One region of the Bradyrhizobium sp. 33ap4 genome, then DNA from elsewhere that is predicted to be linked to it. Evidence: predicted binding sites of a transcription regulator. Region 1 holds the regulator's gene; each other region holds the start of a gene.
The links. Region 1 encodes PhoB, which activates phosphate uptake and scavenging genes when phosphate is short. Its sites were predicted from a motif close to TGTCATNNANCTGTCAT; they were not measured.

Region 1 (7,945 bases):
GACGACGCAGTCGGCGCCGCGCACGGCGGCTTCCGGATCGGTGCCGAGCATGATCGGCGCGCCGGTCGCCTTGATCCAGTCGCGCATCGGCTTCTTCGGCGACAGCTCCGGCGGGGTCGCGACATTGAGCTGGAACTTGAACCGCTCGGCGGCATGCGCCCAGGAGGCCAGCACGTTGTTGTCGTCGCCGGTCCAGGCCACGGTCTTGCCCTCGATCGAGCCGCGGTTTTCCTCATAGGTCATGAGGTCGGCCATCACCTGGCAGGGATGCGAACGCCGGGTCAGGCCGTTGATGACGGGAACGGTGGCGTGAGCCGCGAGCTCGAGCAGCGCGTCATGGTTGAGGATGCGGATCATGATCGCATCGACATAGCGCGACAGCACGCGCGCGGTGTCGGCGATGGTCTCGCCGCGGCCGAGCTGCATCTCGGCGCCGGTCAGCATGATGGATTCACCGCCGAGCTGGCGCATGCCCACGTCGAACGACACCCTTGTGCGGGTCGACGGGCGCTCGAAGATCATCGCCAGCGTCTTGCCTTCGAGCGGCTTCCTGCCCTTCTCATGCGCCTTCAGCTTCGCCTTCATGGCGGCTCCGGCGGACAGCATGTTGCGCAGCTCGCCGAGCGGCAGCTCGTTGATATCGAGGAAGTGACGGACCGGCTTGCTCATTATCCAGCCGCCTTCTTCGGCTGCGCCACCGACAATGTCGCGCAGGCGCGCTCGAGCGCGGTGATCGACTGGTCGATCTCGGACTCGGTCACGATCAGCGGCGCCAGGAACCGCACCACATTGTCGCCTGCGCCGACGGTGAGCAGCTTCTCGCTACGCAGCGCTGCGATCAGGTCGCCCGACGGCACCACGGCCTTGACGCCGATCAACAGCCCCTCGCCGCGTACCTCCGACAGCACGCCGGGATAGCGGTCGACGACGGAGGCGAGCTTCTGCTTGAGCAGCAGCGACATCTTCTGCACATGCTCGAAGAAGCCGGGTTTCAGCATGACGTCGAGCACGGCATTGGCGGCGGCGACCGCGAGCGGATTGCCGCCGAAGGTCGAGCCGTGCGAGCCGGGCGCCATGCCGGCCGCGGCCTGCGCGGTCGCCAGCACCGCGCCGATCGGGAAACCGCCCCCGAGCGCCTTGGCCAGCGACATCACGTCCGGCGTGACGCCGGTGCGCTTGTAGGCGAACAGCTCGCCGGTTCGGCCCATGCCGGTCTGCACCTCGTCGAAGGCGAGCAGCAGGCCGTGCTCGTCGCACAGCGCGCGCAGTGCCTTGAAGAACGCCTGCGGCGCCGAGCGCACGCCGCCCTCGCCCTGCACCGGCTCGATCAGGATGCCGGCGGTGTGCGGACCGATCGCCTTCTTCACCGCGTCGATGTCGCCATGCGGCACCTGGTCGAAGCCGTCCATCGGCGGGCCGAAGCCCTCGAGATATTTCGCCGAGCCGGTCGCCGCCAGCGTGCCCAGCGTGCGGCCGTGGAAGGCGCCCTCGAAGGTGATGATGCGGTAGCGCTCGCCATGGCCCTTGGAGAAGTGATAGTGGCGGACCAGCTTGATCACGCCCTCCATCGCTTCCGCGCCGGAATTGCAGAAGAACACGAAGTCGGCAAAGCTCTGCTCGCACAGCCGCGCGGCAAGCACCTCGCCGTCCGGGCTCTTGAACAGGTTCGACATGTGCCAGAGCTTGGTCGCCTGTTCCTGCAGCGCCTTGACGAGATGCGGATGCGCGTGCCCGAGCGCGTTGACCGCGACGCCCGAGGTGAAATCGAGATAGCGGTCGCCGTTGGTTGCGATCAGCCAGGCGCCCTCACCGCGCTCGAAACCGAGATCGACCCTGGCGAAGACGGGGAGCAGATGCGACGTGGCAGCGTTGGTCATGACGATCACTGACGGTTTTTAAGCCGACAATTGCCGCGCGCCTTGACGCCAGCGCAGCAACGGCCAGCTTCGGAAAACAAAACGGCCGCCTTTGCGGGCGGCACGTGGCGGGCATTCTATGCTGCGGTCGGTAAGTGTCAATCGCCACGAAGTGGCCTTCCTGCAATGCGAAACGAGCGCAATCCGGAGCATTCCGGTGCGGTGGAAAAGCCTCATCGCGATGCTTAACTGTGTGGGAACATGTGGACGCACGACCGCGGACTCTTGCGCCAGAGTCACGCCATATTGTAGCGTTTGGCCTGTCGGGTACGACATCTCGTGCGGCGGTACTGGACCCTCTAAGTAACCTTTGTGTCTCGCGTAAACGTTCGGGCGCAACACCGTGCCCGGCGAGGGCTAAGGGATTCTGGCCGCAGGGATTTTTGTCCAGATTGGCTCGCAGCGCCGCTCCAATGATTGGCCGGCGCTACGCGAAGGGAAGAATGCGATGACTGTATTGACCTGGTCCGACGATCGCGTCGAGCAGCTGAAGAAGCTCTGGGAGTCCGGCCTGTCGGCCAGCCAGATCGCGGCGGAACTTGGCAATGTGACGCGAAACGCCGTGATCGGCAAAGTGCATCGGCTCGGCCTCTCCGGCCGCGCCAAGGCACCCTCCACGGCCGCGCCGCGGCAGCGCAAGGCCCGCCCCGCCCAGCACATGATGCGGGTGGCGCGCCCGGTCTCGCGCGGCAACACCGCGCTGGCGCACGCCTTCGAGGCCGAGATGGAGCCCGATCCGATCTCCTACGACAATGTGGTGCCGATGAGCCAGCGGCTGTCGCTGCTCGAGCTCAACGAGGCCACCTGTCACTGGCCGGTCGGCGATCCCTCGAGCCCGGAATTCTTCTTCTGCGGCGGCAAAGCGCTCGGCGGCCTGCCCTATTGCGCGCATCACTCGCGCGTCGCCTACCAGCCCGCCGCCGATCGCCGCCGGCCGTCGGCGAAACCGCAGATCAAGTGAGCACTCGGGAAAACGACGGAAGACCTCAAAGACAAATCCCCGCGAAAGCGGGGATTTTTTTGTGTGACGCAGCCCGGATGGAGCCAACGGGGCGCTCGTTCGCGCGACCCGTCGGCTCCATCCGGGCTACCGCTACGTCACCGGCCTCGTCCCGGCGCAGGCCGGGACCCATAACCACGAATGGGTGTTGTTAGAAAGCCGTCTGGCCGCGTGCCGATTGCGCTGGCCGCGGCGTATGGGTCCCGGCTTTCGCCGGGACGACGCCGTGTTGCGGTTTATGAATGCCGCATGGCCGTTACGGCTGCGGCTCGGCCTTGGCAAAGCGGTCGTCGAGCGCGTAGCCGGCGCCGCGCACAGTGCGGATCGGATCCTGCTCGCGGCCCGGATTGAGCAGCTTGCGCAGGCGGCCGATATGCACGTCGACGGTGCGCTCATCGATGTAGATGTCGCGGCCCCAGACGCTGTCGAGCAATTGCTCGCGGCTGAACACGCGGCCGGGATGCTCGAGGAAGAATTCGAGCAGGCGATACTCGGTCGGCCCGAGATCGATCGGACGGCCCGAGCGCGCCACGCGGCGCTTCTCGCGGTCGAGCTCGATGTCGCCGTAGGTCAGCACGGTCGCAAGCCGCTCCGGGCTGGCGCGGCGCAACAGGCCCTTCACCCGCGCCAGCAGCTCCGGCACCGAGAACGGCTTGACGATGTAATCGTCCGCGCCGGTGGCAAGCCCGCGCACGCGCTCGCTTTCCTCGCCGCGCGCGGTCAGCATGATGATCGGAAGCTGCTTGGTCTCGGGCCGCGCCCGCAGGCGGCGGCACAGTTCGATGCCGGACAGGCCCGGCAGCATCCAGTCCAGCACCACGAGGTCGGGGACGCGCTCCTTCAGCCTTGTATCCGCATCGTCGCCGCGCCCCACCGTCTCGACATCGTAGCCTTCCGCATCGAGATTGTAGCGCAACAGCGTCGTCAGCGCTTCCTCGTCTTCGACTACCAGAATGCGTGCGCTCATCGGTTTAAGTTCTTTCTCTGTGGTGATCCGTTGCCCAGACGCAAACCGAAACGCTTACTTCCTTGAGCATAGTCCCCGCGGAAACGATTTGTCGCGAGGATCGTCCAGTTTCGCTCTTGCCGGTTCCGTGCTTGCCGATCATGCCTCAGTTGCCCGGCACCGTGGTGGCAAAAGTGGTCATGTCGCCCTTCGGGCGCTTGTCGGTGATCTGCTGGCCCTCGATCATGTAGAACACGGTCTCGGCGATATTGGTGGCGTGATCGCCGATCCGCTCGATGTTCTTGGCGCAGAACATCAGATGGATGCAGAACGAGATGTTGCGCGGATCTTCCATCATGTAGGTGAGCAGTTCGCGGAACAGCGAGGTGCAGATCGCATCGACCTCCTCGTCGCCCTTCCAGACGTTCATCGCCGCCGGCAGGTCGTGCGCGGCATAGGCGTCGAGCACCGACTTGACCTGCGACAGCACGAGGTCGGTCATGTGCTCGAGGCCGCGGATCAACTTCAGCGGCTGGAAATCGCTCTCCAGCGCCGCGACGCGCTTGCCCATGTTCTTGGCGAGGTCGCCGATCCGCTCGAGATCAGTGGCGACGCGCATCGCGCTGACGATCTCACGCAGGTCGATCGCCATCGGCTGGCGGCGCGCGATCGTCAGCACCGCGCGCTCTTCGATGTTGCGCTGCAGATTGTCGATCTCGATGTCGGCGGCGACCACGCGCTTGCCGAGCGCGACGTCGCGACGGATCAGCGCGTCGACCGACTCGGTGATCATTCGTTCGACCAGGCCGCCCATCTCGGCGACCAGGCGGGTCAACTCCTGCAGGTCGCTGTCGAATGCCTTGGCGGTATGTTCAGAAGCCATCGCTTGTCTCCCTCAACCATGATCCCGGGGATCATGGCTTCGTGTCCTGAATTTTAGCATGACCTGATCGGAAAACCGGTTTCCACTTTTCCGGATCATGCGCCGGTCAACCGAACCGGCCGGTGATGTAGTCCTGGGTGCGCCGATCGCTCGGTGAGGTGAAGATCTTGTTGGTGTCGTCGAACTCGATCAGCTCGCCGAGATACATGAAGGCGGTCTTGTCGGAGACGCGCGCCGCCTGCTGCATGTTGTGGGTGACGATCGCGATCGTGTAGTCCTCGGAGAGTTCCTGGATCAGCTCCTCGACCTTGGCGGTCGAGATCGGGTCGAGCGCCGAGCACGGCTCGTCGAACAGGATCACCTCGGGGCGCACCGCCACGGTGCGTGCGATGCACAGGCGCTGCTGCTGGCCACCGGAGAGCGACAGGCCGGAGGCGTTCAGCTTGTCCTTGACCTCGTTCCACAGCGCGCCGCCGCGCAGCGCCTTCTCGACCCGGTCGTCCATCTCGGACTTCGAGATCTTCTCATAGAGGCGGATGCCGAAGGCGATGTTCTCGTAGATCGTCATCGGGAACGGCGTCGGCTTCTGGAACACCATGCCGACCCGCGCGCGCAGCAAGTTGAGGTCGAGCTTGGGGTCGAGAATGTTGGTCTGGTCCAGCATCAGCTGGCCGACCGCGCGCTGACCCGGATACAGGTCGTACATCCGGTTGAAAATGCGCAGCAGGGTCGACTTGCCGCAGCCGGACGGGCCGATGAACGCCGTGACGCGGTTGGTGCCGAGCGCCAGGTTGATGTTCTTCAGCGCGTGGTGCTCGCCGTAATAGAAGTTGAGGTTGCGCACCGTGACTTTCGGCGGCGCTTCCGGCAGCGGAACCTGGGGAATGTGGCCTGCGGCAGTCGTGGAGACGGAAAGCTCGGTCATTTTGCGGCCCTTTCGGCACCAAGGATACGCGCGCCGATATTCAACGCGAGCACGGTGAATGTGATGAGCAGCGCGCCGCTCCACGCCAGCTCTTTCCAGTAGGCGTAGGGGCTCTGCACGAAGTTGTTGATGGTCACTGGCAGGTTGGCCATCGTCTTGGTCAGATCCAGGCTGAAGAACTGGTTCGACAGCGCGGTGAACAGCAGCGGCGCGGTCTCGCCGGCGACGCGGGCGGTCGCCAGCAGCACACCGGTGATCAGACCCGATCGCGCGGCACGATAAGCGATCCGCTTGATCACCAGCGAACGCGGCAGGCCGAGCGCGGAGGCGGCCTCGCGCAGCGGATTGGGCACCAAGAGCAGCATGTCCTCGGTGGTGCGCAGCACGACCGGGATCACGATCACCGCGAGCGCAAGGCTGCCTGCGATCGCCGAGAAGCCGCGCATCGGCACCACCACCGCACCATAGATGAACAGGCCGATGATGATCGAGGGCGCGCTGAGCAGGATGTCGTTGATGAAGCGGATCACCGAGGTCAGCTTGTCGTGCTTGCCGTATTCGGCGAGGTAGGTGCCGGCGAACAGGCCAAGCGGCGCGCCGATGCCGACGCCGATCACGGTCATGATGACCGAGCCGACGATGGCGTTGAGCAAGCCGCCTTCGGTCGAGCCGGGCGGCGGCGTGTTCTGGGTGAACAGCTGCACGCTGAGGCCGGCAAGGCCGTTATAAAGCAGCGTGATCAGGATCAGCGCCAGCCAGGTAACGCCGAACAGCGCCGCGCCGACACAGAGTGCGCGGATGACGATGTCGCTGCGGCGGCGGGATTTGTAGATCGGGTTCATGGCGTTACTTCCCCGCCTTCTTTTCAAGCCGCATCAGCATCAGCCGCGCGCCGGCGAGCACGAAGAAGGTCAGCACGAACAACAGCAGGCCGAGCAGGATCAGGCCGGACTGGTGCAGGCCGTCGCTCTCGGCGAATTCGCTGGCGATCGCCGCCGAGATCGTGGTGCCCGGCGCGAAGATCGACGACGAGATCCGGAACGAGTTGCCGATGATGAAGGTCACCGCCATGGTCTCGCCGAGGGCGCGGCCGAGCGCCAGCATGATGCCGCCGATCACGCCGACGCGGGTGTAGGGGATCACGACGCTGCGGACGACTTCCCAGGTGGTGCAGCCCATGCCGTAGGCGGCCTCTTTCAGCACCGGCGGCACGGTCTTGAACACGTCGACCGAGATCGCGGTGATGAAGGGCAGCACCATGATCGCAAGGATCAGCGCGGCGTTGAACAGGCTGAGATAGGACGGCGGGCCTGCGAACACCGCGCCCAGCACCGGGACGCCCTCGAAGATCCGGATCATGAAGGGCTGGAACGTGTTGGCCAGGAACGGGCCGAGCACGAAGAAGCCCCACATGCCGTAGATGATCGAGGGGATGCCGGCGAGCAGCTCGATCGCGATGCCGATCGGGCGGCGCAGCATTTGCGGGCAGAGCTCGGTGAGGAACACGGCGATGCCGATGCCGACCGGAATGGCAATCAGCATCGCGATGACCGAGGTGATCAGCGTGCCGTAGATCGGGCCGAGCGCGCCGAGCACCGGTGGATCGGCCGAGGGCGCCCAGCGCTGCGTCCAGAGGAAGGCGAAGCCGTATTCCTTCATCGCCGGCCAGGCGCCGACGATCAGCGACAGGATGATGCCGCCGAGGATCAACAGAACCGAAATCGCCGAGATACGGGTGATCCAATAGAAGGTGAGGTCACCGAGCTTGAAGGCGCTGAGGGCCTTGGCGCGATCGTAAGGTCCCGCGGCTTCCATCACATCGCTCTGAACAGCCATGTCTGCCACGCCAATCCCCTCTTTAGTATGCAAAAGCCACGCAAACCGCTACGCCCCGAAGCGATCTTCACTGACGCATTTGGCCGGGCGTCGTCGTTCCAGCCACGCCCCTTGAGGCGCGAACCCGGCCTCGATCGCGCGCTTGTTGCCGCGGTGATGGAGACCGGGTCTTGGTCGCTCAACCTGGGCCGCGATCGAGTCGGCACAGGCCCTGTCGCAGCGTCGGACTTAGCTCTTGATGTCCGACGACCAGGTCTTCTCGATCAGCTTGACGACCGAGTCCGGCATCGGGATGTAGTCGAGCTCTTCGGCCGCCTTGTCGCCCTTCTCGAAGGCGTACTTGAAGAACTTGAGCGCTTCCTGCGAGGCCGCCTTGTCGGTCGAGTCCTTGTGCATCAGGATGAAGGTCGCCGCGGTGATCGGCCAGGAGGCCTCGCCC
Region 2 (7,945 bases), on a different contig from region 1:
CGCCGACGCAGCCGGAGATGTTGTTGCCGGGATTGGCGAGCGTGCAGACCCCGCCGCCGGTGGTGATGCGGTTGCTGTAGGTCTTGACCTGGTCGTTGTCGGTGCGGTTGCCGTAGACCGAGATATTCCAGTCGAACAGCATGTCGTCGGGCTTGGAATATCGCCAGCTCAAGGTGCCCGTGTAGTTCTTGGCGTCGGAGGCATAGACCGAGGAGCCCGCGATCGCGGCGAGCGGCGCCGCCGCCGTGGTCGGGCCGCGGTTCGGCTGACCGATATTGTATTGGTAGTCCTGGAAGATGCCGCCGATCTTGAACTCGTGGCCTTCGGCCGGGCGGAACGTCACCTTCATCAGGCCGGCCGCGATATCGTTGCCGGTGTTACCGATCTCGGTGCCCGCGCCGTCCTTGTAATTGCCCTGGGTGCGATAGACCGCGCCGCCGAACACATCGACATTCGGATCGACGCGTACACCGCCGAACACGGAGCCCATGCCGCGGTCCTTGTTGGTGCCGTAGGAGCCCGACATGTCGACACCCCAGCGCTCACCGGGACGCACCACGTCGTCGATGTCCTTGGTGCGGAACGAGACCACGCCGCCGATCGCGCCGGAGCCGTAGATGTTCGCGGTCGGGCCGCGCACCACGTCGACGCCGCCGATCAATTCGGGATCGAGGAAGAACGAGCCGTTGGCGTTGTGGCCGGTGCGCTGATAGTTCTGCCGCGCGCCGTCAACGACAACAGCGACACGGCCGAAATCCTGCAAGCCGCGGATGTTGATGACGGTCGCCGGATCGTCGCCGCGCTCCTGAACCGAGACGCCGGGCACGTTATAGAAAATATCGGAGAGCCGGTTCGGCTGCAGGCCCTGGATCTTCTCCAGCGTGACGGAGCTGACCGGCGCCAGCGCATCGATCGCGCGCTCCTCGGTCTTGGAGGCCACCGCCGTGATGGTGTCGAGCGATTGCACCGGCACCGCGCCGATCTGCGCGCGCGCATTCATCGCCGCCGACGCCGCCTGAGCTTCGGCCGCCGGCTTCGGCTTCCGCTTGGCCTGCTTCAGCCGCTCGGTAGAAGGATGCGCAGCCGACGGATCGGCGGTCTGCGCGAAGCCGCGTTCCGGCAGTGCTGCCGCAAATGAAAACACCGACGCGCCCAAAATCAGGGCGCGCGAAACCCTAGCTCCATCAGCCATTCTAGCCCCAGCCTGATCATCGCTTTTCTGGTTTGGCTGGCGTGCGCTCCGACGAGCGGCTTGCTGGCTACATCGCGATGCAAGTCACCCGCCTGCATCGCGTGAGGATTGGTTACGAGCCGGCAACAAAACGGTCAAGAATGCGGCAGCGCTGTTTATATCGATTGTAAAGTGCCGCCGTTGGAATGCGCCTTCGTCCGCTTATACAAGCAAACACCATTTGAAAATTTTCGCAGGCGCAGCACCACAATATGTCCGCAGCTTCCGAAGACAATATCGACGCAGCCGGAAAGCAGACCGAGCCTGCATCCGGCGCGGCCAAAACGCTGATCATGCGCGGTAATCGTCTCGACAGCCGCGACCTGTTCGCTGCGGAGCGCGAGATCATCATCATGCACGGCGAAGAGCATTACCGGTTGCGGCTGACCTCGCAGAACAAGCTGATCCTGACCAAGTGACGGCCCCGATGACAATTTGTCGCACGCTCGCTTTGCTCGCCTTCTCTCTGCTGCCGATCGAAGCCGTGACGGCCGAGGGCATCACCGTGCATGACGCACGCGACCGCGACGTCGTGATCGACAATCCGTCGCGGATCGTCTCGATCGGCGGCGCGATCACCGAGATTCTCTATGCCCTCGGCTTCGAGGACCGCATCGCCGGCGTCGATGCGACCAGCCTCTACCCGCCGGCTGCGCTGCGCGAGAAGCCCGACGTCGGCTACATGCGCCAGCTGTCGCCGGAGGGCGTGCTTGGCCTGCACCCGTCGCTGGTGCTCGCAGTGCAGGGCTCCGGGCCGAAGGAGACCATGGACGTGCTCGAGGCGGCCAAGGTGCCGCTGGTGCTGGTGCCGGAGACGTTCTCGGAGGCCGGGCTGGTCGAGAAGATCAGACTGGTGGGCCACGCCATGGGCGCCGATCCGCGCGCCGCCTGCCTGACCACGGCGGTGGAGAGCGATCTCGCGCAACTGCGCGCGCTGCGTGCCAAGGTAACGAAGCCGGTGCGCGTGATGTTCGTGATGTCGCTGTTGAACGGCCGGGCGATGGCGGCGGGCCACAAGACCGCGGCGGACGAGATCATCCGGCTTGCCGGCGGCGTCAACGCCATCGATGGTTACGACGGCTACAAGCCGGTCAATGACGAGGCCATCGTGGCGGCGAAACCGGATGTCGTGCTGTCGATCGATCGCGGCAAGGACTCGCTGACGTCGGATGCCGTGTTCGCGCATCCGGCCTTCGCGCTGACGCCGGTCGCGGCCAACAAGGCCTTCATCTCGATGGAAGGCCTTTATCTGCTCGGCTTCGGACCGCGCACCGCGGCCGCGGCACGCGACCTCTCGGTCAAGCTTTATCCGGCGCTGGCGCCGGAGGCCGACTACTTCAAGCCGGCAGCGCTGACCGCGAATTGCCGGCAATGAGCGTGCTGGCCGAACGCCGCCGGCGTGCGAAACGACGGCGCGCCGGCATGTCGCTGCGGCCGGCCGCGACACTCACCCTGCTCTGCCTGCTTGCGGCGCTCGCAGGCACCGCCCTCGTCGCCCTGACGGTCGGGGCTGCCGGCATTCCAATGGCTCGGCTTCCGGCGGCGCTTGGGCTTTGGGCTGATCGTGTCGCCAACCCGCTGCTCGCACGCGACCAGCTCGTGGTGTGGTCGATCCGCATCCCGCGGATCGCGGCGGCGGCGATGGTCGGCGGCCTCCTTGCCGTATCAGGCTCGATCATGCAGGGCCTGTTCCGCAATCCCCTTGCCGACCCCGCGCTGGTCGGCGTCTCCTCCGGCGGCGCGTTTGCCGCGGCGGCCGCGATCGTGTTCACCGACAGCCATCTCGGCGAAAGCCTGCGCTTCCTGCAACACCAGCTGCTGCCGATCGCGGCCTTTGCCGGCTCGCTGATCACGACCGTCGTGCTTTACGGCATCGCCAGCCGCGGCGGCCGGACATCGATTGCGATCTTCCTGCTGGCCGGGCTCGCGATCGCCGCGATCGCCAATGCCGGCATCGGCCTTCTGGTGTTCGTCGCCGACGACCGCCAGCTTCGCGACATCACCTTCTGGCTGCTCGGCTCGCTCAGCGGCGCGACCTGGAGCAAGCTCACGGCGCTGGCGCCGGTGCTGGCGGTCGCGCTGGCCGCCTGCCTCTCGATCGCGCGCGGGCTCGACGTGCTGGTGCTCGGCGAGGCGGTGGCGTTCCACAGCGGCGTCGACGTCGAACGGCTGAAGCGGATCTCGATCGTGCTGGTGTCGGCGATGACCGGGGTCGCGGTCTCGGTCTGCGGCGTGGTCGGCTTCATCGGCATCGTGGTGCCGCATCTGTTGCGGCTGGTGATCGGGCCGGCGCATCGGCTGCTGCTGCCGGCCTCCGCGCTGCTCGGTGCCATCCTCCTGGTCGGCGCCGACACCGTGGCGCGCACCATCGTGGCACCCGCGGAAATGCCGATCGGCATCCTGACGGCAGCGATCGGCGCGCCGTTCTTCCTCGCCATGCTGCTGCGGCAGCGCGGGCTGGTGTCGCTATGACGGCCCTGCTCGAAGCACAGTCGGTATCGATGACGGTCGGCGGCGCGACGCTGGTCGATGCGGTGTCGCTGCAGATCGATGCCGGCGAGATGGTCGCGATCGTCGGTCCCAACGGCGCCGGCAAATCGACCCTGCTGCGGATGCTGTCGGGCGACCTGCGCCCGTCGCGCGGAGCGATCAGGCTCAGGCAGCGCGACCTGCAGGTTTACGGCCCGCGCGCGCTGGCGCAGCACCGCGCGATGCTGTCGCAGCACGTCAACGTCACCTTCCCGTTCACCGTCGAGGAAATCGTCAGCGTGGGCGCCGGCGAAAGCCCGCGCGCGGTGGCGCGCGCGCTGGTCGAGGCGGCGCTCGACGAGGTCGGGCTCGCGCGTTTCCGTTTCAGGCAATTGCCGACGCTGTCCGGCGGCGAGCAGCAGCGGGCGCATCTCGCCCGCGTGCTGGTGCAGCTCGCCTGCGGCGAAGCGCTGCATGGACCGGGACTGTTGCTGCTGGACGAGCCGACCTCGAGCCTCGATCTGCGGCACCAGATCGACCTGGTCGAAACGGCCCGGCGGCGCGCTGCCCGCGGCACCGCGGTGATCGCGATCCTGCACGACCTCAACCTCGCGATGCGGTTCGCCGACCGCATCCTGCTGCTGCACCGCGGCCGGCTTGCCGTCGACGGCGACCGTACGGCGGCGATGAAGGCCGAGACGCTGCGCGAGATCTTCGAGATCGACGCTGCGATCGCCTATACCGGAGGTGGCGTGCCGTTCCTGCTGCCGCAGACGATGCAGCCGGCGGGCAAGGCGACGTAACGCCGCAAGCCTTATCCCGCCGCAACATCCGCGGTTCACAAAACTGTCAGCCGGCTGTAACAGGCGGCTCGGAGAACACCGCATCGTTTATCCTTTGGGAGATCAACCATGCGCCTGTCCCTGCTCTGCTCCGTCGCCTCGATCCTGCTCGCCACATCGGCATTCGCGCAGGGTGAGGGCGAATTCCCGGCGACGCTGGCGGGACACGCCGTGATGCCGGCGGAGAGCTTCATCGACGCGCCCGCCGACGCCCCTGATGATCTGAAGACCTCGGGCAAATACACCACCGGCAAGCGCGTCGACGCCATCGGCACCGTGATGGGCAAATCGTACGAGCGGCCGACCGGCGTGTCGCTGCCGTTCAAAGGCCAGCCGCTGCAGGGCCATTCCGGCATCAAGGTGATGCCCGACGGCTCGTTCTGGGTGATCACCGACAACGGCATGGGCTCGCGCTACAACTCGGCGGACTCGATGCTGTACCTGAACCGGCACAAGATCGACTGGGCGAGCGGCACGATCGAGCGTCAGGAGACCGTGTTCCTGCACGATCCCGACAGGAAGGTGCCGTTCCGCATCGTCCACGAGGACACCGCCAAGCGCTATTTGACCGGTGCCGATTTCGACACCGAAGGCTTCCAGATCATCAACGACATTTTCTGGATCGGCGATGAATTCGGGCCCTACATCCTCAAGGCCGACAAGACCGGCAAGATCCTCGCCGTGTTCGAGACCGTCGCCGACGGCAAGCCGGTGCGCTCGCCGGATCACTGGGCGGTGCAGTCGCCCGGCGCGCCCGGCGCCAGCTACACCAACGTCAACCTGCGCCGCTCCAAGGGCTATGAAGGTTTTGCTTCCTCCAAGGACGGCAAGTTCCTTTACGGCCTGCTCGAGGGGCCGCTGTGGGATGCCGACATGAAGGATTGGGAGAAGGTCGACGGCAAGGAGGCCCCACGCATCCTGGAATTCGACGTCGCGGCGGAGAAGTTCACCGGACGCTACTGGCAGTACTTGTTCGAGCAGAACGGCAATGCGATCGGCGACTTCAACATGATCGATCCGGCCCAGGGCCTCGTGATCGAGCGCGACAATGGCGAAGGCACCGCCGACAAGGCCTGCCCGCAAGGCCAGCGCGGCGAGAACTGTTTTCCTGATCTCGCCAAGTTCAAGCGCGTCTACAAGATCGAGCTGTCCGATGCCAATGTCGGCAAGCCGGTGCGCAAGATCGCCTATATCGAGCTGATGAAGATCCGCGATCCGAACAAAAAGGCGCGCAAGCCGCTCAACGACGGCGTCTACACCTTCCCGTTCTTCACCATCGAGAACGTCGACCGGGTCGACGAGACCCACATCATCGTCGGCAACGACAACAACCTGCCGTTCTCCTCGAGCCGCGACCCGAACAAGGCCGATGACGACGAGTTCGTACTGCTCGAGGTCGGCGACTTCCTGAAGGCGAAGTGAGGCGGCGCTCGCCACGCACAACAGTGTCGTCGCCCGGCTCGACCGGGCGACCCAGTATTCCAGAGGCGCGCCCGAGCTCAACGGACAAGCCGCGGCGTACTGGATGCCCCGCTCAAGGCGGGGCATGACAACGAATATGCGGATAGCGTGATGCTCATCCCGGCACGACGGCCATTCCGTCATCCCCGCGCAAAGGCTTCGCCTTTGTCGCTGGAGTGCGAGCCAGCGGCGCAATCGCGCCGCTGGGCGAGCCTCGAAGGATGCACGGCCCCGATGCAGCCGACGCGGAGACAGCCGGGCCGCCGCCCTTCGAGACGGCCGCTTTGCGGCCTCCTCAGGGTGACGGCGATACAGCTCAGCGCGCGGCTTGCGTGATCCTCACTCCTTCTTCGTCCGGTAATCTCCGAACGTCGTGTCGCGCTGGTCGAGCTGGGCCTTCACGCTGCCGCCGTCGCGGCGGAAGCCCGCCATGTAGGCCTTGCTGGCCTCGGTCGTGAAGGCCAGCGCCTGGATCTCGGTGCCGGCACGCATCGCGGCGCGGGCGCCCATGATTTCCATCGCGCGGTGGACGCTACGCTTGTTGAGCTGCTGCAGCTCGATCGGCACCTTGGCCGCGCGCTCGGCGAAATCCAGCGTCTTCGTCTCCAGCTCGGCGAGCGGAAACGACCGGGTCGCATAGCCCCATTCGGCGGCCTCGCGGCCGGACATCGCGTCGCCCGTCAGCATCAATTCCATGGCACGGCGCATGCCGACCAGCCACGGGTGATACTGCATGTCGGGCGGGCTCATCAGCCGCACCGGCGGATAGCCGATCTGGGCGTCGTCGGCGACGTAGACCACGTCGCAGGCGGTCGCGAGCTCGGTGCCGCCGGCGAGGCAATAGCCGTGCACCTGCGCGATCACGGGCTTTGCGAGATCCCAGATCGAGAACCAGCCCTCGACGACATGGCGCGACCATTGGCCGGGCCCGGATGCCGAGTGATAGGGCTGGTCGACGCGATTGTCGGCGGAGAGATCGTAGCCCGCCGAGAAGCAGGGTCCGGCGCCGCGCAGGATCGAGATCGAAATTTCGGGATCGCGGTCGGCCTGCTCCAGCACCTCGAAGATCTCGCCGCGCAGGCGATTGTTCAGCGCGTTGCGCTTCTCGGGGCGGTTCAGCGTGATGCGGCGGACGCGCGGACGCGGATCATCGACGATGATGTGCTGGTAGCTCATGGATCCTCCCGATCTCAGGCTTTGTTGCCTTTGGCAAAGTGATGCCCGAGATCGGGAGGGTTGTCATCGGCAGATGACGCAGGTCCTCAAAGCGTTTTCAAGCGAAGTGGGTTCCGGTTCGTGTGAAGAAAACGCGTAAAGCAACAACGCTAGAGCCCCGGCACGGGCTCTAGCCCGCCGGCACCATCACGACGCCCTTGTCCTTGGGCCAGCGCATCCGCCAGGCGAAATTGATGTCCCTGATATCACCGGCCTTGGCCTCGAACGCCCATTCCAGCACGCCGCGCTTGTCGCGCAGATTGGTGGTCGTGGCAGGCGTCGACGACGGCAGCATCTCCACCACGATATCGTCGTTCTCGCTGACCGGGAGCTGATCCTGGACCGCGACCTTGATCGGGAAGTCGTGGCCGTTGCGCACCGTGGTCTTGAAGGCGCGCTCGTCGGTCTTCGACGTGGTCACGATCAGGCCGGCGGAGCCCTCGTTGCGCTTCACCACCGTGCGTTCGATCTTGACCTTGTCGTCGGCGCCGAAGCCGAGCCGCACGGTCTCGTCCTTGGCGGCGGTGGCCATCCGGCTGCGGCCGACAAAGATACCGTCGCGGTAGATCGAGATTTGCCCCGGCAGCAACGGCGCATCGTCGGCCTGCACGAAGCTCGCTTCCAGGAACGCGGTCGGGTCGATCACCGGAACGGCGCGAACCGCGAGATCGGGGGTGATGGTCGCCGTCGAGATGCGCAGGCTCTTCGCGCCCTCATTGGCGGCAAC
Region 3 (7,945 bases), on a different contig from region 1:
TGGTGTAGGGCGGGATCGCGTAGATGCGCTTCTCGCGGCCGGCGCCGAACAGTTGCAGCGCCGCGCAATTGTCCATCTTCGGATTGTCGAATTTCGGCGTCGGCGACGGGTCCATTACGTAGCGTGCGTTCACCTTCACCGGATAGGCGTAGGCGGTCGCGATATGGCCGAAGCGCGCGATGTCCTCGTAGAGCTTGACGTGCATCAGCCCGTATTCGGCGAGCGCGTGCATGCGCCGCGTCTCGGTCTCGCGCGGCTCGAGGAAGCGCAGCGGCTCGGGGATCGGCACCTGATAGACCAGCACCTGTCCGGCATGCAGCGACGCCTCGGGAATGCGGTGCCGGGTCTGGATCACGGTCGCGTCCGTGGTCGAGGTCGTGGTCGCGACACCCGCGGTCTTGCCGAAGAATTTGCGGATCGAGATCGCGTTGGTGGTGTCGTCCGAGCCCTGGTCGATCACCTTCAGCACGTCGTCGGGACCGAGGATCGCGGCGGTCACCTGCACGCCGCCGGTGCCCCAGCCATAGGGCATCGGCATCTCGCGGCTCGCAAACGGCACCTGATAGCCGGGGATCGCGATCGCCTTGAGGATCGCGCGGCGGATCATCCGCTTGGTCTGCTCGTCGAGATAGGCGAAATTGTACGTCGGCGCGTTCATTCCGCGGCCTCCTGCATTTCCACGGCCTCGTTGGCTTCCGCGAACTCCTGCCGCAGCTTGCGCAACAGGCCGAGCTCGGACTGGAAGTCGACATAGTGCGGCAGCTTGAGATGCTCGACAAAGCCGGTCGACTGGACATTGTCGGAGTGCGACATCACGAACTCCTCGTCCTGCGCCGGCGCCGCCGCCTCCTCGCCGAGCTCGCGCGCACGCAGCGCGCGATCGACCAGCGCCATCGACATGGTCTTGCGCTCGCTCTGCCCGAAGGCGAGGCCATAGCCGCGGGTGAAGCACGGCGCCTCGGTCGTCGAGCCCTTGAACTGGTTGACCATCTGGCACTCGGTCAATTCGATCGAGCCCAGCGGCACGGCAAAGCCCGCGTCCTCGGCGAAGAACTCGACCTCGACCTCGCCGAAGCGGATCTCGCCGGCGAAGGGGTGATTGCGGCCGTAGCCGCGCTGCGTCGAGTAGCCGAGCGCGAGCAGGAAGCCCTCATCGCCGCGCGCCAGATTCTGCAGCCGCAAATCGCGGTCGGCCGGAAAGCTCAGCGGCTCGCGCGTGAGGTCGCCGACCGGCGTGTTGCTATCTGCCTGCGGCGAGGATTCGATCAGACCGTCACGGCCGAGAATGTCGGTCACCCGCGGCGTGGCGGCCTGCGAGGCCTCCGCGGTCGCCGGCTGCTCCGGCACAAAGCCTTCAGCGAGCTGCGGATCGAGCAGGCGATGGGTGTAGTCGAAGGTCGGCCCCAGGATCTGGCCGCCCGGAACGTCCTTGAAGGTCGAGGAGATCCGCCGCCGCACCTGCATCTCGCCGGTGTTGACCGGCTCGGTGGCGCCAAAGCGCGGCAGCGTGGCACGGAAGGCGCGGACCAGGAAGATCGCCTCGATCATGTCGCCGCGCGCCTGCTTGATCGCGAGCGCCGCGAGCTCGCGGTCGTAGAGCGAACCTTCGGTCATCACGCGATCGACGCCGAGCGCGAGTTGCTCGGAAATCTGTGCCAGCGTCACCTCGGGCACCTCGCGGTCGCCGCGCCGCTCATGCGCGAGCAGACGATGGGCGTTCTCGATGGCGCGCTCGCCTCCCTTGACGGCTACATACATCGCTCACACTCCGCTTGCGATCAGCCGCGTGGTGCGCGGGATCGCCACAATGGCATCGTCATGGACCAGCACGACATCGATGCCGCGCGGGAACAGGGCTTCGTTGATCGCAAGCCGCTGGAACAGGTCGCGCGGCTTGAGCATCGCCTGCAGCACGGCGCTCCCGTCGATACCGGGCCCTTTCAGCTCGAAGGCCGGCCCCTGCGACAGGCTGTCGACCTGCAGGATCAGCGTGGTCGACCGGTCAGGATATTCGCTGCTGCCGAATGCGAAGCGATCGAGCGCCGGCAGGCTCGCGGCATCGCCGATCAAAGCGAAGCTCGCGATCGAGGAATCGGCCACCACCGGCGCGCTGGCGTGAAACTTCAGCCAGCGGGCGACGTCCGGCGTCGCCGACATCGCAGCGTCAAGCCAGATCGGCGTGTCGTGATCGAACAGCGTCAGCGCGATCGCGGCCGAGCCGCGCATCATGCCGGCGGGCGTTCCGACGCTCGCGGCGACGCGCTGCACGCTGCCCGGGCGCGCCATCGCATCCATCACGGAACGGAAAGCCGACTGCGCCGACAGCACCTTGTCGGCAAAGCCCGCGGGCATTTCGGCAATCGTCGTCATTGCATCATCCCTCACCGCGCACCATCGTGTAGAAATCGACCCGCGTCGCCGCGGTTTCCGCTGCCTTGCGGCCGCGTTCGGCGTTCATGGCGACGCGCAGCGGCGCGATCACCTTGGCCTCCACCTCGCCGGACAACTCCGCCGACTGCACCATGGCGTCGCACAGCGCGATCATCTGCGCCTTCCGCGCGTCGCGGCCGAGCGTGTAGCCGAAGCCGACCTCGCCGGTCGCAAGCCGCACCGCCGCGCGCGACACCGTCGCCTCGCCGAGATTGAATGGCGCACCGTCGCCGCCGATCCGCCCGCGCAGCATCACAAGGCCGTTTTCCGGCTCGCGCAGGTTCTCATGCGCGGGCACCGCGATCGCGGCCAGCCTGCCTGCGATGTCCGTAGCGGCGGCGTGCGCCAGCACCGTCATCGCGGCCTTGCGCTGGGCCTGTTTGCTGTTTGGTCCGGTCGAACTCATGGTCGAACTCATGGGCAAACCTTTGGGCAACCTTGCATCAAGTTGTCTATGATACTAGACAACTTGATAGCGGAGCGCCATGACTGTTTCGTGACAAACCAAAGATTTCTGGTATCACCGCGCCATGAGCATGCAGGAAAGTTCCGGCGTCGCCTTGTGGCGGCAGGTCGCCGACGGCATCGAGCGCGGCATCGCTGACGGCCGCTTCGCCGCCGGCGAAAAGCTGCCCGGCGAGATGGAGATCGCCGAGACGTACCGGGTCAACCGGCACACCGTGCGGCGGGCACTCGCCGCATTGGCCGAGCGCGGCCTGGTGCGCGCGGAGCGCGGCAGCGGCACCTATGTCGAAGCCCAGCGCCTCGCCTATCCCTTGCGCTCACGCACGCGGTTCTCCGAGATCGTCGGCGCCGGCGGTCACGAGCCGCGCGGCCAGCTGATCGATGCGAGCAGCGACACCGCCAATCGCGAGCTTGCGCGCGAGCTCGGCCTGAAGATCGGTGCGCCGCTGATCCGGATCGAAGCGGTGCGGCTCGCCGACCGGACGCCGATCTGCGTCTCCACCACCTGGCTGTCGGCCGAGCGGTTTCCCGATGCCGGCAGCGTGTTCGCCAACGTCCGCTCGATGACGAAGCTGCTCGGGCATTACGGCGTCAAGGACTACCACCGCGCCTCGACCCGGATCACCGCGGCGATCGTCGATGCGACCGACGCCGCGCGACTCGACCTGCCGCTGGGACGGCCGGTGCTGGTGGTCGACGCCACCGACGTCGACATACTGGACCAGCCGTTGGTGACCAAGCGCTCGCGCTTCGCCGCCGAGCGCGTGGAGTTTCTGGTCGAGAACGGCTGACAATCCCCTTTGTAATCCGAACTAAACGGTCGAGCCCTGCAAGGCCCGATGTCTTGTTACACACGCCCACGGCCAGTATGAACGTTGGTCGTCGTCAGGTGCCCGATATTGCCTCGCTGCGCAACCACGGCTCATCCATGAGCCGATCGAGCACCCCCCCAGGTAAAAGCGCGGTACGATCCACTGCTCTCCAGCGCGAGATCGACCAGCACGGTATCGCGCACTTGGCCCGCGCGTGTTTGCGGCTCCTTCAAGGACATGGCGGGGCTCCGACTGGCGTGCGGCCACGTCGCGGCCGGCGAACGATAGACAAAGCAGCCATCAGCTCCTGCCGGGAAGCGGTTGCGGGAGTGGTTGCGGACGCTCGATTCCTGGCCGCCCAGGTCTCGGAGGCCGAGTGACCGGGCGGTGGCCTGGCCGTCGCCATCCGTGCCATCCCGCCGGACCACCCCAACCCATGCCGCGCCTTGAACCAAAACCACACCGATACCAACCGCCGCCGCGCCATCCCCTGCTGTACCAACAGTAGCGGTGGCCCCTCCAGGTGAATTGGACAGTTTCCGCGAGACGAAGCTCGTCGGCGGCCTGGCGCAGACCCAGCGGCGCAATGAGGCCGGCCTGCGAACGACCGCTGGTCGCCGTGATCGCCACCGAAGCAATCCCAAGTGCTAGGCCCCATAGAAACAATTTGCGCATGATTTTCTCCCGGCTCCTGGTTGCGCGGAAGGGAAGCGACCGCGGAGCCGAACGCCGCAGCCAACCTCATCGCTGGCGATCCGCCCAAGGACCGATGCTGTTGCGCACTGATCCCCACGCAAGTCCGCAGCGTATTAGGCCGCCACAAGATCGGCGACTAGGCAGCCTTGGCCTGAGTTGCGGCTGCGAGCGCGTCGCGAAGGTGCTGCTCCTTCTTTTCATCGAGCGAGGTCGTCAGGACGATCCCTCCCGCATCCTTGATCGCATTGAGAACCTTGTCTGAGGTCATGGACTTGATCAGCAGGAACAGAACGGCATCTCCCGATTTCACCTTCGACGCGAGATCCTTCATGAACTGGTCTCTGATCCCGAAATCGGTCAGCGCACCGCTCAAAGCGCCTGCGCCGGCTCCGAGCGCCACGCCGAGAAGGGGATTCAGGAATACCATCCCCAAGAGCAGTCCCCAGAAGCTGCCACTGGCGGCGCCGGTCATGGTGGTGTTCACGAGCTGATTGAGCTTTACAGCGTCCCCGGTTTTGACTGCGATCACGGCATCGCTGATCGTGATCAGGTACTCGCTCTGAAGCTTGAGTATTTTTTGCCGAACTTCCTCTGCTTTGACTTCGGATGGGTACACGATCGCAACGAGATCTGACATTGAACACTCCCTGATGGCTCGAAGTGCTGCCCCTATTCCGCGCGTGATGCACGGCCGAAACTTAGCACAGACCCGAAAGTCTCTTGCCGCGCAATCATGCACGCAGCTTCACAATCCCGAGATGTTTTTAGCGCTCGGTGCAATTGAGTAAGCGACATTGTCGCATGTGTCTCGAACAAGGACTCGCCGCAAGCCTGTGTGCCGCGCCCTTCTGAGTTCGACCCGTGCGACCAAAAAGCCGTCGCGGGATCGGCCGGATGACAAATCCTCATCCCGTGCTGACTTCAGGGCGCCGCTGCTTTAGGTTGATTGGTTCAATTGTCGGTGCACTGCGAAGAGAGCACGCATGTCGACGGCGATCTCGGTCCTCGGTGGAGTTGGTTTGTTCCTGCTTGGCATGAGCGTCATGACCGCCGGCCTCAAGGGACTCGCCGGATCCAAATTGCGGACAGTCCTGAGCAAGGCAGCAGCGACCCCGCTATCCGGTGCGCTGTGGGGCGCCATCGTGACCTTGATCGTGCAATCGTCCAGCGCCACGACGATGACCACCATCGGTCTGGTAAGCGCGGGCGTGCTGACCTTTCCACAAGGGCTGGCCCTGGTGTTCGGTGCGAACGTCGGAACCACGGGAACCGGCTGGCTCGTTGCGCTGATCGGCGTTCGCGTCTCCCTCACGGCCGCGGCGCTCCCGATGATTTTCGTCGGCGCATTGATCAAGCTGTTGGGCGGTGGCCGTGTATCCGCAGCGGGAGCAGCCCTTGCGGGGTTCGCGCTGGTGCTGTTCGCGCTGACGACCCTGCAGCAGGGCATGGGAGGACTAGCCGAACGGTTGCACCCGGCGGACTTGCCGGCCGTTCTCGGCGCCACCTGGTGGGCCGGCTTGTACGGGGTGCTGGCGCTGGCCGTCGTCGGACTGGTGATGACCGCCGTGATGCAATCGTCGACCGCGGCTATCGCGGTGACGCTCTCGGCACACTATGCTGGAGCCATCGGCCTAGACCAGGCATGCGCACTGATCATTGGGCAGAACATCGGAACGGCGACCAGTTCCGCCATGGCGGCAATCGGCGCGAGCAGCACCGCCAAGCGATTGGCCTTGGCGTACATCCTGTTCAAGCTGATTGCGGCGGCTATTGCGCTGGTGCTCTTCCCCGTGACCATTCCCCTTCTGGTCCGCGCCTCAGACAGCATTGGTGGTGTAACGCTGCTTGCAGCTTATCACACCGCCTACAACGTCATCGGCGTCCTGGTGCTGCTGCCTGTGATCAATGGCTTTACCCGGTTCGTCGAGCGCATCCTGCCCGAACGAGGCTCACCGCTGACCAGGTGCCTGGATCCGGCAGCGCTCGCGACCCCGATCGCAACCGTCGAGGCAGTGCGACGCACGGTCGCGCGCGCGCTTGAAGCGATGTGCGGATCATTGGCGACAGCACTGTCAACAGCGAGTCAGGACGCCTCCGTCCCGGCGAGACAGAACACAGTGCCAGCGGGGGAAGCTGCCTCTGCCCTGCGCCAGGCGCAGGAGTTCATATCAGAAGTAAGTGGACCTCCTGAATCGCAGAATGAGCAGCGGCGGCTCACCAGCACGGTACATGCACTTGACCACGCGTCTCGCCTGGCCGAAACCTTCGGCGAGGAAATCGAACTCGGTCGGCTCCCCAGCGGCTCCCAGGACATGCGCGCGGTGGAACTCTGCGTGGAGGCCATGCGTAGCGCGGCATCGCTCGCCGCTGAAGTCGCTGTCGTGCCCGACGCTTCCGATTCCGCCAGAAAGATCAAGCCGAGAACAGCGTCGACGCGGTCGCACCAGTCAGGGAAGGCACTCGCCACAGCCGGGACATCGACCGAGCAGGCCCTTGCGCATCTGGAACACTGCGCGAAAGCACTCGGCGAAGTGCGGAGAGACCACCGCAAGGCCACGCTCGACTCAGTGGCGGATGGAACGACGATCGCGGACGACGCAATCGCTCGCGTCGATACCGTACGGCGCCTTGAAACGCTCACGCATCACGCCTGGCGCTCCCTCGCGCATCTTCACGGTCGCAGCGCATAGTGCGATACAAAACTCGAGGCGCCCCGCAAGAGCAGGGCGAGGCAAGGTTCTACACCACGGCGCGCTGGCCGATGATGGCAAAACGCAGCTTGCTCGAGATGAAGTCGATCGCGGCGACCGCGATGAGAATCATCAGGATCAGGAACGACACCTTCTGCCATTCCAGCACGCGGATCTGCTCGGCGAGCTGCAGTCCGATGCCGCCGGCGCCGACGATGCCGATGATGGTAGCCGAGCGGGTGTTCGACTCGATGAAGTAGAGCACCTGCCCGGCGATGACAGGCAGCACCTGCGGCAGCAGGCCGAAACGGATCTCATGCAGTGCGCTGCCCCCGGAAGCGCGGATGCCCTCGACCTGCTTGCGGTCCGCCGCCTCGATCGCCTCGGAGAACAGCTTTCCGAACGCGCCGAAGTCCGAAACCATGATCGCGAGCACGCCGGCGAACGGGCCGAGGCCGACGACATTGATCCAGACCAGCGCCCAGATCAGCGTATCGACGCCGCGGATCGAATCCAGGAAGCGCCGCACCGGGAAGCGGATCAGGTTCGAGGGGATGATGTTGCGCGCCGCCAGCAGGCTGACCGGCAGCGCGAACAGCGCCGCAAGCGTGGTGCCGAGCAGCGCGATCGACAGCGTCTCGCCGAGTGCCTGCATGTAGAGCGGGAACGACGAGCCGGGATTCGGCGGGATCATCAACATGGTGATCCAGCCGAGCTGGCCGATGCCCGCGATCAGCCGCGACGGCGAGAAGTCGAGATCGACCAGGCCGAACACGAAGATCGCGAGCGCCGCCACGATCATCGCCGGCAACGCCAGCCGCGCTGACGCAGGCCGGTCGAAGGCGTCGGGGT
Region 4 (7,945 bases), on a different contig from region 1:
GAACGGCCGGTCACTCGTCCCGGCCAACTCGGTCCGTTTCGTGATCATTGGAAATCCTGAGAACCCAACGCGGACCATAATCGGAAAGTTCCCGGATTTATGTTCACTAGTGAACAGACGCGGCAGCCCGCGATGTGATGGGTTTCACCTCGGGAACAGCCGGCGTGCTTTCAGGCGCCGGTCGCGGGCCAATCCGGCCGGACTGATCCGGTCTTTCATCCATGCTTTAAAAACGGAAACTGGCACGCCATGGACTTCACCCCCAATGCCGGCACGCCCGGTGACGTCCTCGTGGTTGAGGACGATCCGATCATCTCGCTCTATTTCGAGGACACCATCCTCGGCTTCGGCGCCCGGACGGTGCGCACCGCCACGAACGTCGCCCGGGCGCTCGAATTGATCGCCGAACGCGCGCCGGATTTCGCGCTGCTCGACGTCGGCCTCGTCAGGGGCGAGAAGACGTTCGCCATCGCCGAGCGGCTGGATGCGCTGAAGGTGCCGTTCGCGTTCGTCACGGGCTATGGTGCGGACATCCGGCTGCCGGCATCGCTCGCCGACAAACCGCGGCTGACCAAGCCGTGCTCGAGCGAGGCGCTGGAGGCGGCGCTGCGAAACGGACGTTGACGCATTGCCGGCTTCGGCCTCGCCGTCGGCGCGTTCGTCGTCTACCATCCAGCCTGTCGGATTCGGTGACGCAAGCGCTTCGGGAAAGCGTCATGGTGGTCAGGATATTTGCCGCGCCCGCAGCCGCGCTCGCTCTCGGGCTGCTGCCAGCGCCGCCGTTCGGCTCGGCCGTCGTCGGTCGCTTCGTGTCGCCAGCTCTCGCTACGCCGGCCGCACTCTCGAGCGAGCAATCGGCCGCGCTTGAGACCTACGACAAAGCCCTGAAGGGCTTCGAGTCGATCCTGCGCCAGCGCCGCGCGCAGATCGATGCCAATCAGCCGCTGCCCGACTTGCCGGGTCAGGCGATCTATCTGGCCCGTGTCGAGATGATGAGCGCCTACAAGGACCTCACCGATGCGCTTCCGTCCAGGATCGGTAGGCCCAACAGATTCGGAATCCCTCCGGCCTATTTCGACGCCGACAAGGAGCCGCTGCTCGATGAGTACCGGAAGCTCTTCGACGTCATGGAGGCGCCGCCCGCCGGTGCGCAAACATCCGATACGCCATTCAAGGACGTGGTCGATCTGGCGACGGTGATCGCGCGGGCCAAGGGTCTTGACGCCGCCGACGCCGCCGTCGCGGGCCGTATCAGCCTCGGCCTCTTCTTTGCCGAGACGAACGGCAAGCAGAATGCGGGCAATGCACGATCGAACACCTATAAAGGAAGCCTGCAGACCGGCCCGTCCGAGGATCGCGACGGCCGAAGGAAATGGGCCGCCATCAAGGGGTCGATCGCGACGCTCGATCCTGCGCTGAGCCGTCGCGACGACCGGGAAGAGGCGCGGGTCGGCAACCTCGACCACAGGTTCAATCACTGGACCGCCGTGCGGGACGGCCTCATGAACGCACACGCCGAACTTTTCCCGCAGGTCGCGGCGATCCAGAAAGCGCTGCCGGACCCGATCGATCAGATGAAGGTCTTTGAGCTGATCCAGATCATTCCCACGCCGACCAGGGCAGCGCTCAAATCGGGCAACCTCGTCGGCTACAGAATTTCCGATCCCAGGATCATGCGATATCTGCGCAACAACAGCATCTTCGCGTTCGGCCGGGCCGACCGGGTAAGAACATCCGCGACCTTCCGCGAGATCCTCGATGCGATGTGGCTGTTCAACGCCAAGTTCGAGCAGGCGCTTGCCAAGTTCAAGGAGATCAAGTCGGGCAAGCCGGGCTGAGGAGGAGTCGATCGCTCGGCCGTCAGGGTGGACCGAGCAGCGCCCATCGCGGCTCGCAGAATTCCTTCACGGCGGAAGCAACGCTGCTGCTGATGAGGTTTTGGCGCTCGGGCGAGTCCATCTCGCGTTCCTCGTCCCGGTTGATGATCGAGCCCGCCTCCAGCAGGATCGCGGGCATCGCGGTCTTTCTCAGCACGATGAGTTCATCATTGCTGTAGACGCCGGTATCCTTGTTCAGCAACGGGTGCTGGTAACGACCCATGATGGCCTGGCTGTATTGCTCGGCATAATGCAGGCCCTGGGCCTTCATTTCCCCGGCGACCAGTTCGGCGAACCGGAGGCTGGTCTTGAAGTCCGGATTGTCCCGGGAGACGAACACGGAGTAGCCGCTGAAGCGGTCGCTGAAGTGGCTTTTCTTGCCCTCGAACTCCCAGTCCTCGAGCATCTTGTTGGGCACGGAGTCATGGTGGATCGACATCAGCAGATCCGCGTGCAGATTGTTGGCGGCGGCGACCCGCTTGAAGAGGCTCGGTCTCGCTTTGCCTTCGGTCAGTAGCAGCCTGGTTTCGGTAAAGCCTTCGGCCTTCAACCTCTCCTCGATCAGCCGCGCAAGGCGCAGGTTGAAGGTGAACTCGGCGACATTCCGCGCGCTGATCGCGCCTTCCGATTGCGCGGTATGTCCGACATCCAGCACGATCCGGAACGTCGCGGGATCGCATTTGGCAGCGGCCGGCTTGAGAGCCGAAAGCGGCAGGGTGACTGGCCCAAGGGCGGCCAGCCGCATGGCGCGGTGCCTGGGCGGAGCGCGGTGCCTTGCCAATTTGGCAGCCCTTGTCGCCTTCGCGCGCTTCGGCGACTTGGCATGCTTGGGTGAGCTCCTGAAGAGATCGGGCAGCCAGCCGGCATCGCTGACTTCGATCGGCAGCAGCGCGAACACTGCGATCGCGACGACCAACAAGCGGCGAGGCCGAAACCTCGCAACGCTACCACTGAGCACGCGAAAGAATTCGCAGCGCCTCATGCTCCGCCCCTCCGGGCCCCCAGCATAACGGCTCCGACATCGGTACCGGAAGATGCCGGGGAGGTCCATCCCCGGCAATCGCGTTGCCTCGCCTTGGCGGCAAGGCCGTCAAGACCAAGAGTCCGGTTCCGTCGTGGCTGTGACCGAACTAGTGTCCCGAATCCGAAGTTCGCATCATTTGCCGCACCTTCGGAGCGAACTTCGGATTCGATAAGGACACTAGCAAACTTATAATTCTAGTGTGCTTTATGAATGCGAAGTGCGTGAAAGTGGCTGCCGCGAAATCGCACGAACTTCGCATTCAGCACACTAGACCGGCTTCGGGTCGAGCGTGATCGCCCACAGCTCGGCGTCGACGCGGTCGCGCAGGCTTACCGTCATCTGCCCGCTCTTGCCGTCGATCTTGACGTGGCCGAAGAACTGCATGCCGGCCGACGGCGGCAGGTTCTGGTTGCCTTCGCCCGGCGCCTTGATGAACTTCACCTCGGGGCCGAAGGTGTTGTCGAGCTCGTTCGGACCGAACGTGCCGGCATGCAGCGGGCCGGAGACGAATTCCCAGAACGGATCGAACTCCTGGAACTGGGCCTTGTTCGGGTTGTAGTAGTGCGCGGCGGCGTAATGCACGTCGGCGGTCAGCCACACCGTGTTGACGATTCCCGCGGTCTTGATGAAACGCAGTATATCGGCGATTTCGAGCTCGCGGCCGCGCGCCGGGCCATCGCCCTGCGCAAAGGCTTCCGAGCCCTTCTTGTTGGCGGCATCGTCATAGACGATCAGCGAGAGCGGCATGTCGGAGGCGATCACCTTCCAGGTGGCGCGCGAGTTGAGCAGCGCGCGCTTCAGCCAGGCCATCTGGTCCGGGCCGATGAAATAGGCGTCGGGGCCATACTGCTCCTGCAGGTTCGGGCCGTTGGGGCCGCGATAGCTGCGCTCATCGAGCATGAAGACGTCGAGATGCGGACCGTAGCTCAGCGTGCGATAGACGCGGCCCGGCTCGACGATACTCTCGCGCATCGGATACATCTCGTGGAAGGCCTTTGCCGCGCGCGCCGCGAGCACGGTGATGTCGCGCTCCTTGTAGGCCGCCGGCAGCTGTTTCGACAGCGACCAATTGTTGGTCACCTCGTGATCGTCCCACTGCACGAAGATCGGCACCTCGGCATTGAAGGCGCGGACGTTGTTGTCGAGGAAGTTATACTTGTGGGCGGCCCGGTATTCGTCGAGCGTCTCGGCCACCTTCGCCTTCTCGGGTATAGTGACGTTCTTCCAGATCTTGCCGTCGGGAAGCTTCACCTCGGACGGGATCACGCCGTCGGCGTAGATCGTGTCGCCGGAGTGCAGAAGGAAATCCGGAGCGTGCTTCTTCATCGCGGCGAAGGTGATCATGCCGCCGTCGTCGGGATTGATGCCCCAGCCCTGGCCGGCGACATCGCCGCCCCACACGAAGGAGACGTCGCGGCGGTCGCTCGGCGCGGTGCGGAAGCGTCCGACCACCGGCTCGCCGACGATGTCGATATGGGCGAGGTCGCGGAAGCGGACGCGGTAGAAGATGTCCTGGCCGGAGGGCAGGTTCTCCAGCAGCATCTTGGCGGTGAAGTCGCTCTCGGGCAGCGCCGTGATCGGCGGCAGTGTATGGGCGTCCTTGAACGATTCAGTGGTCGCGACCTCGACCATCATCTGCGCCGGCCGGTCCGCACGCGCCCACACCACGCCGCCGTCGACGCCGACATCGCCGGACTGCACGCCATGGGTGATCACGGGACGGTCGGCGGCGCGCGACAGATAGGGCATCGCAATCACGCCGGCGCCGGCCGCAGCCGCCGTGGAGAGAAAGCGTCGGCGGGTGAGATTTCGCGAGAACCGGATCGTCATAGGGAGCCTCCTCAGGTCACAGCGACAATGCGCCGCAGGCGCGCCAAGACCTAGAAAAACTCCATGACGGAGAGATTACAGCGGCGGGAGTGCGGGACGTAAGGGAACCGCATCTGTCAGGCTCCCTCTCCCGAGTGCGGGGGGAGGCAAGGGGGATTTGCGGATAAAGATTGGCGGCGCCCCTACGCCGTGCCCGCCGCCCTGAACTGCGTCGCAGCCCGTTGCAAATTCTGCGGCATGCTGAACAACAGCGCCTTGCGGTCTGCGACGGCGTTATGAAGCTGCTCGAGCGCGATGTTGAACGCGGTCAGCGTGCCTTCCTCGATCGCGCCGTGCTCGAAGCAGTCCAGCGTGTGGCGCAGGATGTCGTCGGCCTCCGCCTGCATCTGGTCGAGTTCCTCGATCGAATCGCTGTGCCGCGCGGCTTTCAGCATCTCCAGCAGGCGTTCGCGCTGCGAGGTGTTGGTGTTGCGCTCGTCCTGCTTGAGATAGCCGGCGAACCACGCACCGGCCGAGCCCATCGCCGAGAACGCCATCAGACTCCACCAGATGTAGTCGCTGTAGCGGTCGAGGAAGGTTTTTTCCTCGCCGTCGACAAACGCGGCGGCGCCCGGATGCACCGGAATGGTGGCATCCTTGTCGGTGTCCGGCGTCTCGATCTTGGCGGCGAGCGGGAAATCGGTCTTGAGCGACTGCCGGATCGCGAACAATTGCCGCGTGAATGCCGCGACCGTCGAGTCCGACAGGCCCTTCCGCGCAACGATGTGGTGCGAGAAGCTGATCGTCTTCACCTCATCATCGGGCCGGTCAGCGGAGCCGAGCGAGCCGGCGGGGATTTCCGCGGCCTCATAGGCCGGATGGTTCTGCGCGATCGCCTCGGAGGCGTCGATCGCAAGGAAGCTGGGCTCGCCGCCGTCGCGGACCGACGCCGTGATCGCATCGATCGTGATCTTGCTGTTGGCCGGGCCGACGGCGAGATAGGCGTCGGCCTTGAGGTTCTTGATCGCTTCCGCCGCCTCATTGGCCGGGAATTGAACGATCTCGACCTTCATCGGGTCGACGCCGTATTGCGTCAGGATCAGCTTCAGCAGATTGACATTGGCCGGGGTGCGGCCGACGACGCCGATCTTGCGGCCGGCAAGCTGCGCGATCTTGGTGATCCGCGCGGATTTCCGAACCTTGCCCTTGGCGGGCGGAACCCACATCACCACGACATTCTTGCGCAGGGTCGCGACCGCCTGGGCATTCTTCGGCACCTCAAGATCGCCGCGGATGATGGCGAGATCGGCCTTGCCGTCGGCCAGCGTCTGGGCGCTGGCAGTGGCGCCCTCGGTCTGCACCGGCCTCAGCTTGACCTGGGTGTTCTGCTGGTTGTTGAAGGCCTGCGCCAGCGCCTGCACGACCTTGACGTCATCGCTGTTGGCAGGACCGACCGCGATCCGCAGCGTCACCGGACGCACGGCGAAATAATAGCCGGCCAGCAACGTGCCGATGATGGCCAGCGCGCCCGCGATCAAAACGAACATCAGCCGCCGCTTTGCCGAACGCAGCGGCTTGGGCGACATGCTGGCGGAGCCGTCTGTCATCGATCTCGCAAACAATCGTCGGGGCTCAATCTCGCAAAACTACCAACGCGCACACATCCTCTATGTGTAGCAAATTACTGAACGGACAGATGTTACAACTCCGTCATGGTTACCAGCGGCGATAGGACGCGATTTCGGCCTTAATTTGGGCGTGGATCCCATCCCGGAGGCCGGTTGTTAGGCTAAAGTCGGCGTCAAACGGGAGGGTTACCATGGTCGAACGGCTGTCAGCGGAAGCAAAGAAGGCCGCCCTTTGGGAACTGGCCGGCTGGTCGGAGATGTCCGGTCGCGAGGCGATCGCCAAGACTTTCGTGTTCAAGGACTTCAACGAGGCCTTCGGGTTCATGGCCCGCGCCGCCCTGGTCGCCGAGAAGAGCGACCATCACCCCGAGTGGAAAAACGTCTACAAGACCGTCGAGGTGGTGCTGTCGACCCACGATGTCGGCGGGGTGACCAAGCGCGATATCGACCTCGCCAAGGCCATGAACGCGATCGCAAGGCAGCTTGGGGTCAATTGACTCCGGCGCGTGGAACCTTGCGCGGGTCCGCCGATGTCCCCAGATTCGCATCGTCCGCCGCCGAACTGGCGCGGCGTCGAGGAACCTTGCGATGACATCGAGCGAACCCGGCGTGGGATTTGGGCCTGCCGATCGGCTGGCGCAGGACCCCGAAAGCGTGCGCCGCCGTTTCTGGATCAAGTTCAAGAAGGTGGTGGCGAGCCTGCCCTTCGCGGAGGACCTGCTGGCCGCCTATTACTGCGCCTTTGACCGGCAGACGCCGCGCCATGTCCAGGCGGCGCTGCTCGGGGCAATCGCCTATTTCATCCTGCCGTTCGATTTCGTGCCCGACATGCTGCCGATCCTCGGCTTCACCGATGACGCCGCAGTGCTCGCAACTGCGCTCCGCATGGTGGCAAGCCACATCACGCCGGAGCATCGCGATGCCGCCCGCGCCGCGCTGAAGCGCGGGGTGCCGGAAGAGGAGTGAGATCTGCCTTCTCCTTCCCCCTGAAAGGGGGAAGGTCGGGAAGGGGGTCAGCCACAGGCGACGCTGCAAGCCGGCAGATTTGATCCCCACCCGCTTTGCTCTCGCGAGCAAAGCGACCTCCTCTTTTCAAGGGAAGGTTATGATGCATCCCGGATTTCGCTGCGCTCCATCCGGGCTACGAAACTTTCGATCCGTCATCCTGAGGAGCGCGAAGCGCGTCTCGAAGGATGTACGGCCACCAGCGGGGCCGTCGACCCGTCGAGACGCGCGCAAGAGCGCGCTCCTCAGGGTGACGGAGACGGTAGGGAGCGCCATGGTAGTCCGTTCGGCTCCTTCCGGGCTGCGCAATCTCGGTTCAGCTTCCCGGATGCAGGATCACCTTGCCCATCGCCTTGCGGCCGGCGAGCACCTTCAGGGCTTCTGATGTCTGCGACAGCGGGAAGGTGCGGTCGACATGCGAGGAGATCTTGCCTTCCGCGGTCCACTGCACGAGCTTCTCGAGGTTCTTGCGGTTCTTGTCCGGATTCTGCCGCGCCCAGGCGCCCCAGAACACGCCGCGGATATCGCAGCCCTTCAGCAGTGCGAGGTTGAGCGGGATCTTCGGAATCTCGCCGGCGGCAAAGCCGATGACCAGGAAGCGG

Region 2: the regulator PhoB is predicted to act here: its motif matches at 4,548-4,564, upstream of Q2M23_RS39625 (esterase-like activity of phytase family protein).
Region 3: the regulator PhoB is predicted to act here: its motif matches at 2,916-2,932, upstream of phnF (phosphonate metabolism transcriptional regulator PhnF).
Region 4: the regulator PhoB is predicted to act here: its motif matches at 4,795-4,811, upstream of Q2M23_RS09265 (alkaline phosphatase D family protein).

What each region holds. Positions count from the first base shown of each region.
Region 1 is NZ_JAUMTJ010000023.1:95,831-103,775, reverse strand. Features, by position in the region: gene argF (ornithine carbamoyltransferase) at 1-669, opposite strand, end outside; gene Q2M23_RS19455 (aspartate aminotransferase family protein) at 669-1,877, opposite strand; gene Q2M23_RS19450 (GcrA family cell cycle regulator) at 2,365-2,877, shown strand; gene phoB (phosphate regulon transcriptional regulator PhoB) at 3,173-3,883, opposite strand; gene phoU (phosphate signaling complex protein PhoU) at 4,029-4,745, opposite strand; gene pstB (phosphate ABC transporter ATP-binding protein PstB) at 4,852-5,670, opposite strand; gene pstA (phosphate ABC transporter permease PstA) at 5,667-6,512, opposite strand; gene pstC (phosphate ABC transporter permease subunit PstC) at 6,517-7,506, opposite strand; gene pstS (phosphate ABC transporter substrate-binding protein PstS) at 7,735-7,945, opposite strand, start outside.
Region 2 is NZ_JAUMTJ010000086.1:3,305-11,249, reverse strand. Features, by position in the region: gene Q2M23_RS39650 (TonB-dependent hemoglobin/transferrin/lactoferrin family receptor) at 1-1,192, opposite strand, end outside; gene hemP (hemin uptake protein HemP) at 1,444-1,650, shown strand; gene Q2M23_RS39640 (hemin ABC transporter substrate-binding protein) at 1,659-2,606, shown strand; gene Q2M23_RS39635 (FecCD family ABC transporter permease) at 2,603-3,703, shown strand; gene Q2M23_RS39630 (heme ABC transporter ATP-binding protein) at 3,700-4,503, shown strand; gene Q2M23_RS39625 (esterase-like activity of phytase family protein) at 4,612-5,964, shown strand; gene Q2M23_RS39620 (enoyl-CoA hydratase-related protein) at 6,343-7,179, opposite strand; gene Q2M23_RS39615 (mucoidy inhibitor MuiA family protein) at 7,349-7,945, opposite strand, start outside.
Region 3 is NZ_JAUMTJ010000017.1:45,816-53,760, forward strand. Features, by position in the region: gene Q2M23_RS15070 (alpha-D-ribose 1-methylphosphonate 5-phosphate C-P-lyase PhnJ) at 1-658, opposite strand, end outside; gene Q2M23_RS15075 (carbon-phosphorus lyase complex subunit PhnI) at 655-1,758, opposite strand; gene phnH (phosphonate C-P lyase system protein PhnH) at 1,762-2,370, opposite strand; gene phnG (phosphonate C-P lyase system protein PhnG) at 2,375-2,836, opposite strand; gene phnF (phosphonate metabolism transcriptional regulator PhnF) at 2,961-3,686, shown strand; gene Q2M23_RS15095 (DUF1269 domain-containing protein) at 4,540-5,040, opposite strand; gene Q2M23_RS15100 (Na/Pi symporter) at 5,387-7,093, shown strand; gene phnE (phosphonate ABC transporter, permease protein PhnE) at 7,143-7,945, opposite strand, start outside.
Region 4 is NZ_JAUMTJ010000009.1:67,865-75,809, reverse strand. Features, by position in the region: gene Q2M23_RS09285 (Crp/Fnr family transcriptional regulator) at 1-48, opposite strand, end outside; gene Q2M23_RS09280 (response regulator) at 250-624, shown strand; gene Q2M23_RS09275 (hypothetical protein) at 717-1,838, shown strand; gene Q2M23_RS09270 (N-acetylmuramoyl-L-alanine amidase) at 1,861-2,793, opposite strand; gene Q2M23_RS09265 (alkaline phosphatase D family protein) at 3,169-4,731, opposite strand; gene Q2M23_RS09260 (TAXI family TRAP transporter solute-binding subunit) at 4,914-6,317, opposite strand; gene Q2M23_RS09255 (4a-hydroxytetrahydrobiopterin dehydratase) at 6,530-6,835, shown strand; gene Q2M23_RS09250 (YkvA family protein) at 6,927-7,304, shown strand; gene Q2M23_RS09245 (NADPH:quinone oxidoreductase family protein) at 7,660-7,945, opposite strand, start outside.